4 regions of the Anoxybacillus sp. UARK-01 genome follow, and region 2 is predicted to be linked to each of the others. Evidence: a T-box and tRNA genes for the amino acid it is inferred to sense, from the RefSeq annotation. Region 2 holds a T-box; the other regions hold tRNA genes.
The links. A T-box is a leader RNA that pairs with one kind of tRNA and senses whether it is charged. The one in region 2 lies ahead of tyrS (tyrosine--tRNA ligase), so its partner is inferred to be a tRNA-Tyr.
Positions count from the first base shown of each region.

Region 1: it has a tRNA-Tyr gene. The T-box ahead of tyrS (tyrosine--tRNA ligase) is inferred to sense a tRNA for this amino acid. The anticodon was not compared.
Region 3: it has a tRNA-Tyr gene. The T-box ahead of tyrS (tyrosine--tRNA ligase) is inferred to sense a tRNA for this amino acid. The anticodon was not compared.
Region 4: it has a tRNA-Tyr gene. The T-box ahead of tyrS (tyrosine--tRNA ligase) is inferred to sense a tRNA for this amino acid. The anticodon was not compared.

Region 1 is NZ_NASY01000031.1:261-4,574, forward strand. Features, by position in the region: tRNA gene B6A27_RS04400 (tRNA-Leu) at 1-31, shown strand, start outside; tRNA gene B6A27_RS04405 (tRNA-Arg) at 35-111, shown strand; tRNA gene B6A27_RS04410 (tRNA-Pro) at 114-190, shown strand; tRNA gene B6A27_RS04415 (tRNA-Ala) at 202-277, shown strand; tRNA gene B6A27_RS04420 (tRNA-Met) at 291-364, shown strand; tRNA gene B6A27_RS04425 (tRNA-Ile) at 378-454, shown strand; tRNA gene B6A27_RS04430 (tRNA-Ser) at 469-561, shown strand; tRNA gene B6A27_RS04435 (tRNA-Met) at 587-663, shown strand; tRNA gene B6A27_RS04440 (tRNA-Asp) at 672-747, shown strand; tRNA gene B6A27_RS04445 (tRNA-Phe) at 759-834, shown strand; tRNA gene B6A27_RS04450 (tRNA-Thr) at 1,100-1,172, shown strand; tRNA gene B6A27_RS04455 (tRNA-Tyr) at 1,193-1,277, shown strand; tRNA gene B6A27_RS04460 (tRNA-Trp) at 1,281-1,354, shown strand; tRNA gene B6A27_RS04465 (tRNA-His) at 1,367-1,439, shown strand; tRNA gene B6A27_RS04470 (tRNA-Gln) at 1,461-1,535, shown strand; tRNA gene B6A27_RS04475 (tRNA-Gly) at 1,539-1,610, shown strand; tRNA gene B6A27_RS04480 (tRNA-Cys) at 1,616-1,686, shown strand; tRNA gene B6A27_RS04485 (tRNA-Leu) at 1,782-1,868, shown strand; tRNA gene B6A27_RS04490 (tRNA-Gly) at 2,148-2,221, shown strand; gene B6A27_RS04495 (B3/B4 domain-containing protein) at 2,303-2,968, opposite strand; gene queG (tRNA epoxyqueuosine(34) reductase QueG) at 3,037-4,206, shown strand; gene B6A27_RS04505 (amidase domain-containing protein) at 4,239-4,314, shown strand, end outside.
Region 2 is NZ_NASY01000042.1:103,053-107,366, reverse strand. Features, by position in the region: gene tyrS (tyrosine--tRNA ligase) at 23-1,291, opposite strand; T-box leader at 1,336-1,563, opposite strand; gene B6A27_RS10235 (transglycosylase domain-containing protein) at 2,054-4,314, shown strand, end outside.
Region 3 is NZ_NASY01000048.1:656-4,969, reverse strand. Features, by position in the region: gene rsiW (anti-sigma-W factor RsiW) at 10-612, opposite strand; gene sigW (RNA polymerase sigma factor SigW) at 626-1,189, opposite strand; gene rocF (arginase) at 1,336-2,238, opposite strand; tRNA gene B6A27_RS14755 (tRNA-Ala) at 2,514-2,586, opposite strand; tRNA gene B6A27_RS14750 (tRNA-Gly) at 2,611-2,682, opposite strand; tRNA gene B6A27_RS14745 (tRNA-Lys) at 2,693-2,765, opposite strand; tRNA gene B6A27_RS14740 (tRNA-Gln) at 2,779-2,853, opposite strand; tRNA gene B6A27_RS14735 (tRNA-Tyr) at 2,975-3,059, opposite strand; tRNA gene B6A27_RS14730 (tRNA-Thr) at 3,070-3,145, opposite strand; tRNA gene B6A27_RS14725 (tRNA-Val) at 3,321-3,393, opposite strand; tRNA gene B6A27_RS14720 (tRNA-Glu) at 3,410-3,481, opposite strand; tRNA gene B6A27_RS14715 (tRNA-Thr) at 3,497-3,569, opposite strand; tRNA gene B6A27_RS14710 (tRNA-Asn) at 3,571-3,645, opposite strand; rRNA gene rrf (5S ribosomal RNA) at 3,808-3,924, opposite strand; partial or broken rRNA gene B6A27_RS14700 (23S ribosomal RNA) at 4,190-4,314, opposite strand, start outside.
Region 4 is NZ_NASY01000047.1:439,995-444,308, forward strand. Features, by position in the region: gene B6A27_RS14405 (putative bifunctional diguanylate cyclase/phosphodiesterase) at 1-875, shown strand, start outside; gene B6A27_RS14410 (hypothetical protein) at 920-1,201, opposite strand; tRNA gene B6A27_RS14415 (tRNA-Gly) at 1,497-1,568, shown strand; tRNA gene B6A27_RS14420 (tRNA-Pro) at 1,619-1,692, shown strand; tRNA gene B6A27_RS14425 (tRNA-Ala) at 1,707-1,779, shown strand; tRNA gene B6A27_RS14430 (tRNA-Ser) at 1,786-1,875, shown strand; tRNA gene B6A27_RS14435 (tRNA-Phe) at 2,168-2,240, shown strand; tRNA gene B6A27_RS14440 (tRNA-Tyr) at 2,253-2,337, shown strand; tRNA gene B6A27_RS14445 (tRNA-Trp) at 2,341-2,414, shown strand; tRNA gene B6A27_RS14450 (tRNA-His) at 2,427-2,499, shown strand; tRNA gene B6A27_RS14455 (tRNA-Gln) at 2,521-2,595, shown strand; tRNA gene B6A27_RS14460 (tRNA-Gly) at 2,599-2,670, shown strand; tRNA gene B6A27_RS14465 (tRNA-Cys) at 2,676-2,746, shown strand; tRNA gene B6A27_RS14470 (tRNA-Arg) at 2,949-3,022, shown strand; gene B6A27_RS14475 (flavin monoamine oxidase family protein) at 3,245-4,314, opposite strand, start outside.

The DNA.
Region 1 (4,314 bases), on a different contig from region 2:
TACCGTGCCGGTTCGAGTCCGGCCCTCGGCATCTGCGCTCGTAGCTCAATTGGATAGAGCATCTGACTACGGATCAGAAGGTTAGGGGTTCGAATCCTCTCGAGCGCGCCATACGGGAAGTAGCTCAGCTTGGTAGAGCACATGGTTTGGGACCATGGGGTCGCAGGTTCGAATCCTGTCTTCCCGACCATTTGGAACGAAGGGGCCTTAGCTCAGCTGGGAGAGCGCCTGCTTTGCACGCAGGAGGTCATCGGTTCGATCCCGATAGGCTCCACCATGATTTAACGTATGGCGGTGTAGCTCAGCTGGCTAGAGCGTACGGTTCATACCCGTGAGGTCGGGGGTTCGATCCCCTCCACCGCCATATTATGAATTTTGGACCTTTAGCTCAGCTGGTTAGAGCAGACGGCTCATAACCGTCCGGTCGTAGGTTCGAGTCCTACAAGGTCCACCATTTTGAAATTGTTTGGAGGAGTACCCAAGTCTGGCTGAAGGGGTCGGTCTTGAAAACCGAGAGGCGTCGAGAGGCGCGCGGGGGTTCGAATCCCTCCTCCTCCGCCATCAATATTAATAAGCTAATGATCATCGCGGGGTGGAGCAGCCAGGTAGCTCGTCGGGCTCATAACCCGAAGGTCGCAGGTTCAAATCCTGCCCCCGCAACCAAACAAAATGGTCCCGTAGTGTAGTGGTTAACATGCCTGCCTGTCACGCAGGAGATCGCGGGTTCGAGTCCCGTCGGGACCGCCATAAATGCGTATGGCTCGGTAGCTCAGTCGGTAGAGCAAAGGACTGAAAATCCTTGTGTCGGCGGTTCGATTCCGTCCCGAGCCACCATTTTTGTGTGAATGTTTGTAAATAAAGCGAATGAGTTGCTGAGAAAAGTGCTGTCTTTGGTGAATAATTTAGAAGAATAGCGCAAAAAAGCTTATGTCATGGCTGATTTTTCATAGAAATAAGCCGGCCTACCTCAATTGGTAGAGACGAGCGAAGCATCGGTGAAACGACTGCGAGTTGCCTCGACGCATTGGACATCTTGAAATATCTTGAAGAGGAAGAGGTACAGAACACATGTGCTTTTATGGTTAGTTCTATGGATGAAGCCGACTTAGCTCAATTGGTAGAGCAACTGAATCGTAATCAGTAGGTTGCGGGTTCAAGTCCTGCAGTCGGCATTTTAACTTTTTTGAGTAATGGAGGGGTAGCGAAGTGGCCAAACGCGGCGGACTGTAAATCCGCTCCCTGTGGGTTCGGCGGTTCGAATCCGTCCCCCTCCACCAGTTAGGGGCATAGTTTAATGGTAGAACAGAGGTCTCCAAAACCTCCGGTGTGGGTTCGATTCCTACTGCCCCTGCCATTTTCCAGCATGGCGGCTATGGCGAAGTGGTTAACGCACCAGATTGTGGCTCTGGCATTCGTGGGTTCGATTCCCACTAGTCGCCCCTTTTGAATATGAAGAGGATTGGGGTATAGCCAAGCGGTAAGGCAACGGACTTTGACTCCGTGATGCGTTGGTTCGAATCCAGCTACCCCAGCCAAATGCGGAAGTAGTTCAGTGGTAGAACACCACCTTGCCAAGGTGGGGGTCGCGGGTTCGAGTCCCGTCTTCCGCTTTGATGGCGGCATAGCCAAGTGGTAAGGCAGAGGTCTGCAAAACCTTTACCCCCGGTTCGAATCCGGGTGCCGCCTTTATCAAATGTAATGAATATAATTGTTGCTGTTTAATTAGTTGACTAATAGTTTGTTTTGTGGTATAATATATCATGTTCTGATGTTTGTGATTTGCCGATGTGGCGGAATTGGCAGACGCGCACGACTCAAAATCGTGTTCCCGTGAGGGAGTGTGGGTTCGACTCCCACCATCGGCACCATTTATTTTAACAGGGATGACCTGTTTTTTATTTTAAATTTGCTTCGACAAAATTTTACTTTTTTTGCTTCGAAAAATTACAATTTTGTTTAGCTGTGGTTGCTATTATAGTATATGCACGGGTGTAGTTTAATGGTAAAACCTCTCAGCCACGAGCGATACATCATTGTATAGACGACGAGTTGCCTCGACGCACAAAGCATCTTAGAATGAACTGGTAGAGGAAGAGGCATGGCATATCGGGACACTAGAAATTTGTAATGAAAAATTTGATAATTATGCGGGTGTAGTTTAGTGGTAAAACCTCAGCCTTCCAAGCTGATGTCGTGGGTTCGATTCCCATCACCCGCTCCATTTATACATACATAGGGGACAACGCAGTGTTTCGTTTCTTAGGAGAACGGGGCATTGCGTTTTTTGTTTTTACATGCACGTTTATTGTATGATTTTCATTGTCGATTCTCCTCCATGAATCTGTGTGAACATGCTTTGAATGGAGCTAATCATTTTTGCACACTCGGTTTGCTCCATTGCTGGAGATAAGTATACGATTTGTATGGCTTGTTTGGTACTGTATGTAACGGCCGTGCGTTCAGAATCTACAATAGGGCTTCCAAATGGACCAAGCTCATCTTTGGCAATCAGTTTTTTAGCTAATTGAACATGGCGGCCATTGATCGCCTGATATTGATCTTCCTCTGTACCGACTTCAATCGAAATATCTCCCTTTATTTGGTCGGCGTCATAAATTCCGATCGGTATTTTATAATAAAGGGAAAAGAAGTTATTGATGTCGGCAGCTGAGTGAATGGAAGGAATAAATTGCTGTTTTTGTATACGCCGATATAAGCTTTCTGAAGAAGGACGATATCGACTTGGATCAGTTCCAATGGCTTTAAAAATTTGCCGCCATTCATTGATTTCTTTCATTTCAATAATAGGCTTCTCGTGCCATTCAAAATAAATGGATTCTTGAAAAAGCTGCAATCTTCCCTTCAACATTTGCGGAGAATCGTCTACTACGATATTGTTGTAAGTGATGACTCCTACTTTGAAGGTTGGAATGATATGCTTGAGTGTTTGTGATATATTGATGTTCATATGTTCACCTCTAGTTTTTAATTTCATTTTACCATGAATTTAATATTTTAGCGAAAGGAGGGATTAGCATGGATGTGAAAAAATTGAAAGAAGATATTATTCAATACAGCCAAACCATCGGAATTGATAAAATTGGCTTTGCAAGTGCTGATCCGTTTGTGGAACTAAAGGAACGCCTTCGTCTTCAGCAACAGCTTGGATATCAATCAGGATTTGAGGAGCCGGATATTGAAAAAAGAACCGATCCCGCTCTGCTGTTGGATGAAGCGAAATCCATTATTTCTATCGCGCTTGCTTATCCTTCAAAAATGAAAAATGCGCCTCGAAGCACAAAAGAGGAAAAACGCGGAATTTTTTGCAGGGCGTCGTGGGGAACGGATTATCATATTATTTTGCAAGAGCGTCTGTTAAAGCTAAAGGAGTTTATTTTAGAAAGAGTGCCAAATGCAAAGGTTAAATCAATGGTAGATACGGGAGAATTAGCGGATCGGGCTGTGGCTGAGAGAGCCGGGATCGGTTGGAGCGGCAAAAACTGTGCGATTATTACTCCAGAGTTTGGATCATATGTGTATTTAGGAGAAATGATCACGAATATACCGTTTCCTCCAGATAATCCTATAGAAAATCGGTGTGGTTCATGTACAAAATGCCTCGATGCTTGCCCGACAGGAGCGCTTGTCCAAGGGGGACAGCTCAACGCTCAACGGTGCATTGCTTTTTTAACGCAGACAAAAGGTTTTATCGCAGATGAATTTCGTGAAAAAATTGGCAACCGTTTATACGGATGTGATACTTGCCAAACAGTGTGCCCAGAAAACAAAGGAAAGGACTTTCATTTTCACGAAGAAATGGAACCGGATCCAGAGGTGGTGAAGCCATTACTTAAGCCACTTCTCCATATGACGAATCGAGAGTTTAGAGAAAAGTTTGGGACTCTTTCGGGTGCATGGAGGGGGAAAAAGCCGATTCAAAGAAATGCTATTTTGGCATTAGCTCATTTTCAAGATCGGACAGCCATTCCTGATTTGTTAAAATTGCTAAAGGAAGATAGTCGGCCAGTCATCCGGGGAACAGCAGCTTGGGCATTAGGGAAAATTGGTGATGAAAATGTTGTGCCCATTTTAGAAGAGGCCTTACAAATTGAAAAAGATGAAGAAGTATTGCGAGAAATAAAAAAAGGATTGCAGTTGTTGATGAATAGAAGGAAAAATGGAAAAAATCAGCCGACCATCACATAATGTAAAATAAAAAAGAAAAAGTGGTGGGCAATGTGAAAAAAGAGTTAGAAGAGCTGCTGAGAAAACGGGCACAATCCTTTGTTTCATTATCGAGATGCAAAGACGATC
Region 2 (4,314 bases):
TATTCCAGAGGGATTTTGTTTACTATGATTTATATTGGATCAAATGGTACTTTTTCTTACCGCGTCGGATTACGGTAAACTGTCCTTCCACACGGTCCTCTTTTGTCAAGACTTTATTCACATCCTGTACCCTTTCGCCATTCACATAAATCGCGCCATTTGTTAAATCCTCACGCGCTTGTCGTTTCGATGAAACAATTCCGCTCGTGACAAGAAGTTCAAGAAGAGACACTTCCTCTGCTTCTCCTGTATACTCGAATGATGGAACATCGTGGAATCCTTGTCTAATCTCATCTGCTGTCAACTCAGAAATGCTGCCGCTAAATAAGGCCTCGGAAATTTTTATGGCTTGCCGCAGCGCCTCTTCTCCATGTACAAGCTTTGTCACTTCCTCCGCCAATGCTTTTTGCGCTGTGCGTTTTTCTGGCGCTTCCTGTAATTCTTTCTCTAGCTGTTCAATTTCCTCTTTTGTTAAGAATGTGAAATACTTCAAGTATTTGATCACATCCCGATCATCTGTATTAATCCAGAACTGGTAAAACTCATATGGAGACGTCTTTTCTTTATCAAGCCAGACAGCGCCGCTTTCCGTTTTACCAAACTTTGTTCCATCCGCCTTCGTGACTAAAGGAAGCGTCAAGCCAAATGCCTTCGCTTCTTCTTCCGTCTTGCGGATTAATTCTAATCCTGCTGTAATATTCCCCCATTGGTCGCTTCCGCCAATTTGCAGCCTGCAATTTTCATTTTGATATAGCTTTAGGAAATCAAAGGATTGCAAAATCATATAGCTGAATTCTGTAAAGGAAATGCCCGTTTCAATTCTCGATTGAACAGATTCCTTCGCAAGCATGTAGTTTAAGCCAAAGTTTTTTCCGACATCCCGCAAAAACGAAATAACATCCAAAGAACGAGTCCAGTCATAGTTGTTCGCAATTTTCGCTGGATTTTCCGCCGTATCAAAATCTAAAAAGCGAGATAGCTGTTCTTTGATTTTTTCGCTCCATTGCTGTACAATCTCTTTTTCGTTCAATGAGCGCTCGCTTTTCCTTCCACTTGGATCACCAATGAGGCCGGTTGCTCCACCAACGAGCGCAATAGGAAAATGTCCTGCCTGCTGAAATCTTCTTAAAGTCAAAATCGGTAATAAATGGCCGATATGCAGGCTATCAGCTGTCGGATCAAATCCGCAATATAAGCTGATTTTCTCTTCAGATAATAATTTTTCTAGTCCTTCGTGATCTGTGACTTGATTGATAAGCCCACGCCACTCTAATTCATGAAGTAAATTCATGCGCTTCACCTCTCCATAAAAATTAAAAACTCGTCCCTCCACATTGAAGGGACGAGTGTTGATCGCGGTACCACCCTACTTAGAGAGCATTCTGCTCCCTCGCTTGTTTGGATAACGGCCTCTCACCGTCTTTTGCTACTGAGCATTCGCAGAGCCGTTCGCAAAAGAAGCTCCAGGAGGTAATTCGCGTCTACCTTTGCACTGGTTCACACCAACCACCAGCTCTCTGAAACAGGGAGATAAACACTACTCATTCCTGTCATCGCTTAAATCATTCATTTTAGGATATACATGTTTTTACCACAATCCATTTGAATTGTCAAATATGATCGCAAAAAAGGACAAAAAGTCATAATATTTGACATTTTATATGATATAATAAAACTAATTTTTATTCTCTTACATTTGCCGTTAGCTTTCCAACCGAATGGATTTGGCTTTTTCTCAAAAAAAACCGAACGCCTTTTGCTGCATGATTGTGTAAAAGCCTTTACATGGAACGATTCGCTCCATCTATTCGTGAAGGATGAACTTCATGAACCGGGAAAGATGGATTCATTAGCATGCTTGTGGCGTAAGGTCAAATCGCTCACCCGTTGTCCTTGTGCTGCACGAAATCAAAAACTCACGGTCGAAAGGCAAGCCGGTCATCACCTGCTCACACAAGGATAAATGTTGAAGCGTCCATATTGCGACATGCTCAACTTATACTGGGACATTCACATATTTTTTAAGACATACTTGATTTTTATGGAGGCAAACATGGAACAGCCAAGACAACCGTTTTCCCTGCAAAAAGCGTTGCGAAACCTATATATCACGTATGAAATTGTGTGGAATGTTTTTCTTGTGTTCATCATTTTGCTTATTTGCGCTGCCTGCTTTGCTTTCGGAGTCGGTGCTGGTTACTTTGCCTCTTTAGTAAAAAATATGCCGGTTCCATCGTATAAAGAAATGAAAAAGGATATTTACAACTATGAAGAAACGACCCATATTTATTTTGCTAATCAGGTATACTTAGGCAGCTTCCGTTCCGATTTAGAGAGAGAGGAAGTGTCGTTAAAAGAGGTGTCCCCCTATGTTATTCAAGCGATTATCGCTACAGAGGATGAATACTTTTATACTCATCGCGGCGTAGTTCCAAAAGCAATTGCGCGCGCTTTGTTTCAAGAAGCAACGAATTCCTCCATGCGCACAGGCGGCAGCACGCTGACACAACAGCTTGTCAAAAATCAAATTTTGACAAACGAGGTATCTTTTGAACGCAAAGCCAAAGAAATTTTGCTTGCCCTCCGACTTGAACACTTTTTCAAAAAAGAAGAGATTTTAGAAGCGTATTTAAATGTGGTTCCATTCGGGAGAAATTCATCCGGTCGCAATGTTGCCGGCATTCAAGCAGCGGCAAAAGGGATTTTTGGCATTGACGCAAAAGATTTAAACTTGGCGCAGGCCGCTTTTTTGGCAGGTCTTCCACAAAGCCCATTCGGTTACACTCCGTTTACGAGCGATGGGCAAGTAAAAAAGGATCTTTCTCCAGCTCTGGAACGAATGAAATTTGTATTAAAGCGAATGAAAAGATTAGGCTATATTTCTCAAAGCCAATACGAAGAGGCTTTGAAATATAAGATTGCACAACATTTTGCACCGCCGCAGCCATCGCCATTTGAAAAATATCCATGGCTTACAATGGAGATCGAACAGCGATCAAAAGATATTTTAGCAGCTGTTTTAGCGCAAAAAGATGGTTATGAGAAAAAAGATTTACAAAACAATGCTCCCCTTTATCAGGAATATATAGCGAAAGCAGAAAAGCAACTACGGCAAAATGGATACGATATTTATACGACCGTTGATCAAGATATTTACGATCGCATGCAATCGATCGTCGCCAAGTATCCGTATTTCGGCCATGACGTGATCAGAACAGAAACCAATCAAGCGGGGCAAACCGTTCAGAAGACCGAACCGGTGGAAGTTGGAGCCATGCTCATTGAAAATAAAACAGGAAGAATCATCAGTTTTGTCGGCGGTCGAGACTACCACCGCCAGCAATTAAATCATGCGACGCAAGCCTATCGTTCAAATGGCTCCACGATGAAACCGCTTTTAGTTTATGCGCCAGCTATGGAAATGGGGGTTGTTCAGCCTGGTTCTGTCATTCCCGATGTAGATCTGTACGTTTCGACACCGAGCGGCCCATATCGTCCGAAAAACGCCGATCGCCGTACGCACGGGCTTGTATCCGTGCGACAATCTTTGCAGTATTCCTACAATATTCCGGCTGTCAGAACCTACATGAGAACGATTCATCAACGGCCGATCGCCTATTTAGAAAAAATGGGATTTACCAGCCTGACCCAATCGGATGCCTCCAACCTCTCGTTAGCTCTCGGAGCTTTAACAAAAGGGGTAACGGTCGAAGAGAACGTGAATGCATATGCGACCTTCGGCAACTCTGGAGCGTTTGTCGATGCTTATTTAATTGAAAAAATCGTCGCTAAAAACGGGGAAATCGTCTATCAACATCATAGCACTCCTATTCCCGTCTTCTCCCCGCAAACTTCCTATTTAATGATCGATATGATGCGCGATGTTATTCGCCAAGGTACAGCGGCATCCCTTCCGTCATTTTTAAAATTTCAAGCTGACTGGGCGGGAAAAACAGGGACGGGACAAGACAATAAGGACGCGTGGTTTGTCGCTACTAATCCTAATGTCACGTTTGGCGTTTGGATGGGCTATGATACACCTGCTCCATTGGAACAAACATATAAAGGGCTTTCTTACAGTAAACGAAACTTGTTGCTCTGGGCGCAGCTAATGAATGCAGCTTACGATGTCAAGCCAAGCTTGATTGCTCCAAAGCAACGGTTCAATATGCCAGGTGGAATTGTCCGCCGTGCCTATTGCTCGGTATCCGGACTTGTTCCATCAGACAGCTGCCAAAAAGCTGGATTAGTACGCTATGATTTATATAACACCAAGTTTACACCAAGAGAAGAGGATCGCTCCTTAACAAACGG
Region 3 (4,314 bases), on a different contig from region 2:
AGATGGCCTTCACTCAAGCATAGCTTTCACTGCGTTTTTTATATTATACCAAATCCAATCAAACATCTCATTAATTTCTTCCACATCTCCAGTTACTTGTCCAGCGGAGGCTAAATATTTTTCACCATGAATGACGGTCACGTCCCCATTTACTTTTCCCTCAATCTTGATGCTTCCATTTCGCACGACGATATCGCCGTCTACCGTTTCTCCTTTTGGAACAATCACCGTATGATCATGAATAATCACGTTTTCCCTAGTAGAAACGGAAAATTGCTGCTCTTTGTTCCACGTTGTAAAAAGGCTTCCCACAGTTAAAGCAGCAAATAAAGAAGCAGCTGTCAAAACGGGATGATTTTTCAGCCATCTTCCTGCACGGACTCGTTGTTTTTCTTTCGGCAGCTTTGCCATCACATTTGCCGTAAAATCCGCCGGCGGAGCAAGAGGCGAAGCATATTGAATAAACGCTACCGTCTTTTTCAGACTATTGAAATGCTGAGAACACGCAGAGCAATGTTGTAAGTGTTCTCGTAGCCTCTTCTCATCATCCGGAGCAATATCGCCATCTAAATAATCATGCATCCACTCTATGATTTGATCCGGACATTTCATGTTTGTTCACCTCTCATAAATAGCCTAAATGCTTTCTTAATGCTTCTCTTCCCCGATGAATCCTCGTTTTGACGGTTCCTATAGGCAGATCAAGAATTTCACTAATCTCCTGTAACGATAAATCATTCATATATTTTAAGACAATAACGCTTCGGTATTTTTCAGGTAGCTTTTCAATCGCCCTTTGAACCGTCTCTTGAAGCTCTAGGCTTTCGACTGTTTCTTCCGGAGAAGCATCATTCGAAGGCAGTTGAGAATATAGCGTTAAACCGTCTGTTCCGCTTACTTCTTCATCCAAATACATATCCGGCTTTTTTTTGCGCAATTTATCGATGGATAAATTCGTCGCAATGCGATAAAGCCATGAAGAAAATTTCATTGCTGGGTTATACGTATGGATGTTGACATACGCCCGAATAAAAGCTTCTTGGGCAGCATCCTCCGCTTCATGACGATTCCCAAGCATTCGATAGCATAGCCGATAGACCTTGTCTTTGTAAAGCTCGACAATCTCGGCATAGGCATTTTGGTCTCCTTTTTGGATCGCTTTAATATGCTTTTTGACAAACATCTCCATAATCAATAATACCCCCGCTCATGCGGCTATTAATTGTATACGTTCGTAAAACAAAAAAAGTTTCTCTTTTGGACGCACTATCTATTTTAACATATTTACAAAAAAAAACAGCAGACGGATTTTTCCGTCTGCATCTCTCGTCTTGACTACACTAGTTTTTCTCCAAACAGCGATCCCATGAGCGCAACGGCGACAGATGCTGTTTTATTTCTCTCATCTAAAATTGGGTTTACTTCTACAAATTCAGCGGAAGTAATCAATTGTGCTTCAGCCAGCATTTCCATAGCTAAATGGCTTTCACGATACGTCAGACCGCCGATAACAGGAGTACCTACTCCCGGAGCATCATGTGGATCTAAACCATCTAAATCTAACGATAAATGGACGCCATCTGTCCGCTCTTTTAAATAAGCAATCGTTTCCTCCATTACTTTCGTCATGCCCAAACGATCCACTTCATGCATTGTATATACTCTAATTCCCTTTTCGCGAATAAATTGCTTTTCGCCTTCATCAAGCGCCCTTGCACCAATCAATACAATATTTTCTGGCTTTACCTTCGGGCTATATCCGCCAATGGCGGTTAGAGCCTGATGGCCGAATCCAAGGCTGGCCGCAAGCGGCATCCCATGAATGTTACCCGATGGAGAGGTTTCAGCTGTGTTTAAATCACCATGGGCATCGTACCAAATAACCCCTAAATTTTTATAATGTTTTGCGACACCTGCTAAGGTGCCAATAGCAATGCTATGATCGCCGCCTAATACAAGCGGAAAATGTCCTTTTTTAATTACTTCATCAACGGCTTGAGCAAGCTTTTCATTTGCTTCAGCAACCGCTTTCAAATTTCGCAAATTTGATTTGATTCCTTCCTCATCTATTCGTTCAGGTTTGCCGATTGAAATATCCCCCAAGTCTTCAATGTCATAGCTGAGGCGTTCGAGTCTTTCTACAACGCCAGCATATCGGATCGCGCTGGGTCCCATATCTACTCCGCGCCGAGTCTGTCCTAAATCCATTGGAACACCAATGATTGAGATTTTTTTCATGCTGTCTCTCTCCTTCATCCTTATTCTATTTATTATTGTATCTAATAACTGAACGTTGACTCAACTTGACACTTTTTTGAATATTTATTCGATTATTAATAAGAAAAACGCCCGCCGATCGGCGAAGATGGCACAAGCCATGTTGAGGAAGGCTCGAACCAAGCTTGATCTTGCGCGGATGCTCAATAAAGTGATTCAACCTGCCGTCGCTGGGCCTTTACTTTTTAAAAAAATAAAAACTCCTTAAATCGACGAGATTTAAGGAGTTTTTATGATGGAGCCTATCGGGATCGAACCGATGACCTCCTGCGTGCAAAGCAGGCGCTCTCCCAGCTGAGCTAAGGCCCCACGTTAAAAGGATTCATGTTGATAAGCGGAAGACGGGACTCGAACCCGCGACCCCCACCTTGGCAAGGTGGTGTTCTACCACTGAACTACTTCCGCAATAAAAAAATGAGCCATGGAGGACTCGAACCTCCGACCCTCTGATTAAAAGTCAGATGCTCTACCTGCTGAGCTAATGGCTCATTAAGAAAACAATGGCTGGGCTAGCTGGATTCGAACCAGCGCATCACGGAGTCAAAGTCCGTTGCCTTACCGCTTGGCTATAGCCCAATATGTTGATGAAACGTCAAATTTCATAAAGCTTTTTGGAACAAATGATCGAGCACTCAACAATACAAAAAGCTATTCCATCAAATCGAAATAACTTCACGATCCATCATTAATGTATGAATGGTGGAGGGGGACGGATTCGAACCGCCGAACCCACAGGGAGCGGATTTACAGTCCGCCGCGTTTGGCCACTTCGCTACCCCTCCACGACCATCGTGGTGCCGGCTGCAGGACTTGAACCCGCAACCTACTGATTACAAGTCAGTTGCTCTACCAATTGAGCTAAGCCGGCATAATATATAGAAATCGAACCAGAAAAGGATAGGTTTTGTGCCTCTTCCTCTCCAAGACATTCCAAGATGTCCAATGCGTCGAGGCAACTCGTAATCATTTCACCGATGCTTCGCTCGTCTCTACCAATTGAGCTAAGCCGGCGTCACCTATACTAGTTTTCATTGAAATAATGATGGAGGATGACGGGATCGAACCGCCGACCCCTTGCTTGTAAGGCAAGTGCTCTCCCAGCTGAGCTAATCCTCCAAAACAAAAAAGAAAATGACCCGTACGGGATTCGAACCCGTGTTACCGCCGTGAAAGGGCGGTGTCTTAACCACTTGACCAACGGGCCAAAAATAATAACACAAGCTTCCAACCGGGCTTGAACCGGTGACCTCTTCCTTACCATGGAAGTGCTCTACCAACTGAGCTATGGAAGCATGGCTCCGCAAGTAGGATTCGAACCTACGACCTACCGGTTAACAGCCGGTTGCTCTACCGCTGAGCTATTGCGGAATAGCGGATAAACACAAAAACTAACGAATCATTATTCGTATTTTTCTACTGCCTCTTCCTCTTCAAGACATTCGAAGAAGCACAATGCGTCGAGGCAACTCGCTGTTTGCTCAGAGGAGAAATGCTCGTCGCTGAGCTATTGCGGAATATGTTTAATATAAAGCCTAGCAACGTCCTACTCTTGCAGGGGCGTTAGCCCCAACTACCATCGGCGCTGGAGAGCTTAACTTCCGTGTTCGGGATGGGAACGGGTGTGACCTCTCCGCCATCGTCACTAGGCTTGTTATTTCAAACAGACAAGTATTATTATAACGAGCATTTCGCCCATGTCAAGAACTTTTTGGTTCTTTCAAAACTAGATAACAGATCAGGGAAGAAAGGATAGGCGGTGCTTTTCTTGATGTCTTGCTCCACTTTTCGTATTGTCTAGTTCCGCAAGCTGCATCCTACGGTCGTTTCCGCTTCTTCTGTCCCAGTCTCCTGACTTGTCCGTCAGAAGCTTGAACGCCCTATGGATGCAAGCGAGCTTGCTCCCCTTTTCGTATTGGTTAAGTCCTCGATCGATTAGTATCCGTCAGCTGCACGTGTCGCCACGCTTCCACCTCGGACCTATCTACCTCGTCATCTTCGAGGGATCTTACTTGCTTATGCAATGGGAAATCTCATCTT
Region 4 (4,314 bases), on a different contig from region 2:
AAACAGGAGAATCTCTGATGAAAAAGGCAGATATTGCGTTATCTCGCGCTAAAGAACAAGGAAAGAACCAATATCAATTTTTTAATGGCAAGATGGATCAAGGAATCATGCAAAAAACAATAATTGAAACAGCGATCTATCAGGCAATTGAACAGAGGGAATTTACTCTTTTTTATCAACCGCAATTTGATATCGCTACAGGTCAAATGATAGGCATGGAGGCGCTGATTCGTTGGCATCATCCGCAAACGGGCTTGATTCCTCCGCATATGTTTATTCCTGTTGCAGAAGAAACAGGGCAGATTATCGCCATTGGCGAGTGGGTGATGGAAGAAGCGTGCCGGCAAGTGAAGCAATGGAATGAGCAGACAGGACGAGCGCTCAGAATCAGTGTCAATATCTCGCCTAAGCAGTTTTTACAGGAAAAGCTGGTTGAACAGATTACGGCCATTTTGAAGAAAACAAATTTGACAGCAGACAGCGTGGATCTGGAAATCACAGAAGGAGTGGCCATTTTTAATGAGCAACACACGATTCAAAAGCTTAAACAGCTGAAAGCGTTAGGAGTTCATATTTCCATTGATGATTTTGGAACAGGTTATAGCTCTCTTAGCTATTTGCGTAAATTTCCGATTCATCGTTTAAAGATCGCCAAAGTATTTATTGATGGAATTGCGCAAACGGAGGAAGATCAAGCGATTGTCGCTTCCGTTATCGGTTTAGCGAAAAATTTGAAGCTGCGCGTGATTGCTGAAGGCGTGGAAACATTTCAACAGCTGCAAATTCTTCGTTCTCTTCATTGTGATGAAATTCAAGGATATGTTCTGGGAAAACCGTTAGCAAAGGAAGAATTTGAAAAAGTGTATTTAAAATAGCCTCCCCAAACAAAGGAAAGAGGGAGGCGATAGGGTGTCCAAGGCTATCGCTGAACGTATTCCATCACGTCTAAATGGAGTTCAATAAGCGCCAATTTTGTTTCATTGGCTAACGGCGAAGCCATAATGCGTTTAACAGCATAATGAAATTTCACCTCTGGAGCTTGACGAACGCGTGGATGAGTCATTTCATCTCTCAGCTCTTTTTCAATCGCTTCATGAATGAGCGCCTTACATCTTTCCTCTGTCAGCTCTTCCTCTTTGTTGAGCGAGCGATTGGACCAAAGTGATCGATAAGCTTCAAACAAATGCATAAATGCAGCCATAGAGATCCCCCTTTGTTGCGCAAAAGTACAAAATTCATTATACAACGATTGTATGATAAAATCATAAAAACAGATTATTCCGAATGTGAATGGCTCTAAGGCGTTAATTTAGGCAAAGGCTAGATGACGGTTGTTTTTGGCCGTTTTTCCTTAAAAAATATATTGACAAATTATTTGTATCGATATAGAATAAAAATCGTCGCTATTTAAATATAGATAGTGACGGCTTGAAAAAAATCATGTTGACAATCTCACTTGTTTTATTATAATAATACTTGCTTACGTTTTTAAGCATGCGGAAGTAGTTCAGTGGTAGAACACCACCTTGCCAAGGTGGGGGTCGCGGGTTCGAGTCCCGTCTTCCGCTTCAAAAGGATCTTTGTAATCGGTGCTCAAGTGTGAATGGTTGCTTTAGAGCGGGAAGTAGCTCAGCTTGGTAGAGCACATGGTTCGGGTCCATGAGGTCGCAGGTTCAAATCCTGTCTTCCCGATCAGTTTCATTTTTGGGGCCTTAGCTCAGCTGGGAGAGCGCCTGCTTTGCACGCAGGAGGTCATCGGTTCGATCCCGATAGGCTCCATCGAATGGAGGAGTACCCAAGTCTGGCTGAAGGGGTCGGTTTCGAAAACCGATAGGGGTGTCACAGCCCGCGGGGGTTCGAATCCCTCCTCCTCCGTCCTATACATATCGCATGATTAGATGTCATACATATAAGTGATAGCGGAATCATAGAAGTTTTATTGCAATAATTTTAAAGACATACATATGTTTAATTGTTTTCGGTGAATTCGTTTTGTTGTATAGGAAAGTAAAGGGGATTTATGGTCAACTTATCTGGAATGTTTGATCAATGACCCGTCGCCTATGTCATATTGACAAAATAGCTGTTCTGCACCATGTTTTAATGTACGGATGCGAATGGAAAGAGAAAGGCGATATAAACATAGGACCAATATACATCGTATCATGGCTCGATAGCTCAGTCGGTAGAGCAAAGGACTGAAAATCCTTGTGTCGGCGGTTCGATTCCGTCTCGAGCCATTTTTTATAGCTGGAGGGGTAGCGAAGTGGCCAAACGCGGCGGACTGTAAATCCGCTCCCTGTGGGTTCGGCGGTTCGAATCCGTCCCCCTCCACCAGTTAGGGGCATAGTTTAATGGTAGAACAGAGGTCTCCAAAACCTCCGGTGTGGGTTCGATTCCTACTGCCCCTGCCATTTTCCAGCATGGCGGCTATGGCGAAGTGGTTAACGCACCAGATTGTGGCTCTGGCATTCGTGGGTTCGATTCCCACTAGTCGCCCCTTTTGAATATGAAGAGGATTGGGGTATAGCCAAGCGGTAAGGCAACGGACTTTGACTCCGTGATGCGTTGGTTCGAATCCAGCTACCCCAGCCAAATGCGGAAGTAGTTCAGTGGTAGAACACCACCTTGCCAAGGTGGGGGTCGCGGGTTCGAGTCCCGTCTTCCGCTTTGATGGCGGCATAGCCAAGTGGTAAGGCAGAGGTCTGCAAAACCTTTACCCCCGGTTCGAATCCGGGTGCCGCCTTTGTTGCGAGTGCAGTTTAGTGGCAAAACTTCAGCCACGAGCGATACGTCATTGAATATGTGACGAGTTGCTGATGTCGTTGGTTCGAGTCCCGTCACCCGCTTGTGGCGGTCCAATGGATCGACGAACCGTCTCATTGCTCTGTTTTTCGAACAAATGAAAGAGGCATAGCAAATTGCTTGTGACAGGAGCTTAGGATGATGTCCCAGTAGCTCAGCTGGATAGAGCAGCGGCCTTCTAAGCCGTCGGTCGGGAGTTCGAGTCTCTCCTGGGACGCTGAAAAAAAGGTGTTTCCTTTTATTAGGAAACACCTTTTTTAATGAGCAAAAGCAGCTCTTTTGCTTCAGGTTAGTATCGATTGGTCTTTTGTAGTTGTTCCTTTAGATAGGTCTGAGTTCTGAAATCGTAACATGTTGAGCGATTTGAAGGGAAGCCGTATTTTTATTGAAGCTGCAGTTTGCGCGTTGGATCATTGATTGCTTCTATATGGCCCCTTGATTATTTTAGCGTGGTTTGCGCTTCAAGGTAGGATTTTGGCACTTTATGGACTTCGTATGCTGTACAAATTCCCGACTCAATCGCCCCTTGGATCCACCCGTGAACCGTTGAAGCGTGTTCTCCTGCAAAATAGACTCTTCCTTCGGGAGAACCGATATATGGTGAAAGCTCAGTGACTTGCTCGGGCTTAAACATCGTAAACGCCCCTCCAGAATACGGATAACGAACCCAACTATGGCTAATTCCTGTTTCGAACTCACGATAAACTTGCTGTCCATGAATAACAGCTAAATTTTTAAGTGTATACTCTAGCCGATTTTCATCACTTAAACTATCCCATGGTATTGTATCATCTTCCCATGTGTAGCTGGCCAGTACAACTCCTGGACCAGAGCTTCCCAGTCCGTGGCTTGGATATTGAGTATAAGTAATTGGAAGATCAGAGATGGTTCGACCGCCAAACATTCCTTCTTTTTCCCAAAAACGATGTTTAAATTGAATACCAGTTTTCGTGGAACCGACATAGTGAAGCTCGCGAATCGCTTTCCATTTGTTTTGGGAAAAAGAGTTTCTTGGCTCGATCTCTACAAATTGTAAAATCGAAAATGGAATGGTCACAATGACGAGATCGCCTGTAATTTGAAATGGCTCTAAAATTTTGGTATGCACGGAATGGACGGTAACCTGATTTTGATTTTGTTCAATTTTTCGAACCTTTTGTCCATATAAAATATCATTTTGCAATTGTGGGACAAACGCTTTAGGAAGCTGATCGTTTCCGCCAGTAATCTCATAAAATTTAATGTTTGGGGTAAATAGCACCATTAATTCGCGCAGCATTTCCAAAAAAGAAAGCTCTGGAAATCCTTCTACTGTCTGAATGGATTTAATCATATCAATAGCGCCGCGGGACAGCCTCATTCCAAAAGGATTGTATCGCAAGTAAGTATCCAGTGAATATTTATCCAATTCACGAATGGCAATCGGCCAATTTTTGATTGGATTTTTCTGAATAAAATCGATGACGGGTTTAATAGCCATTTGCAGCAGTTCAGTAGCAGTTTTTCCTC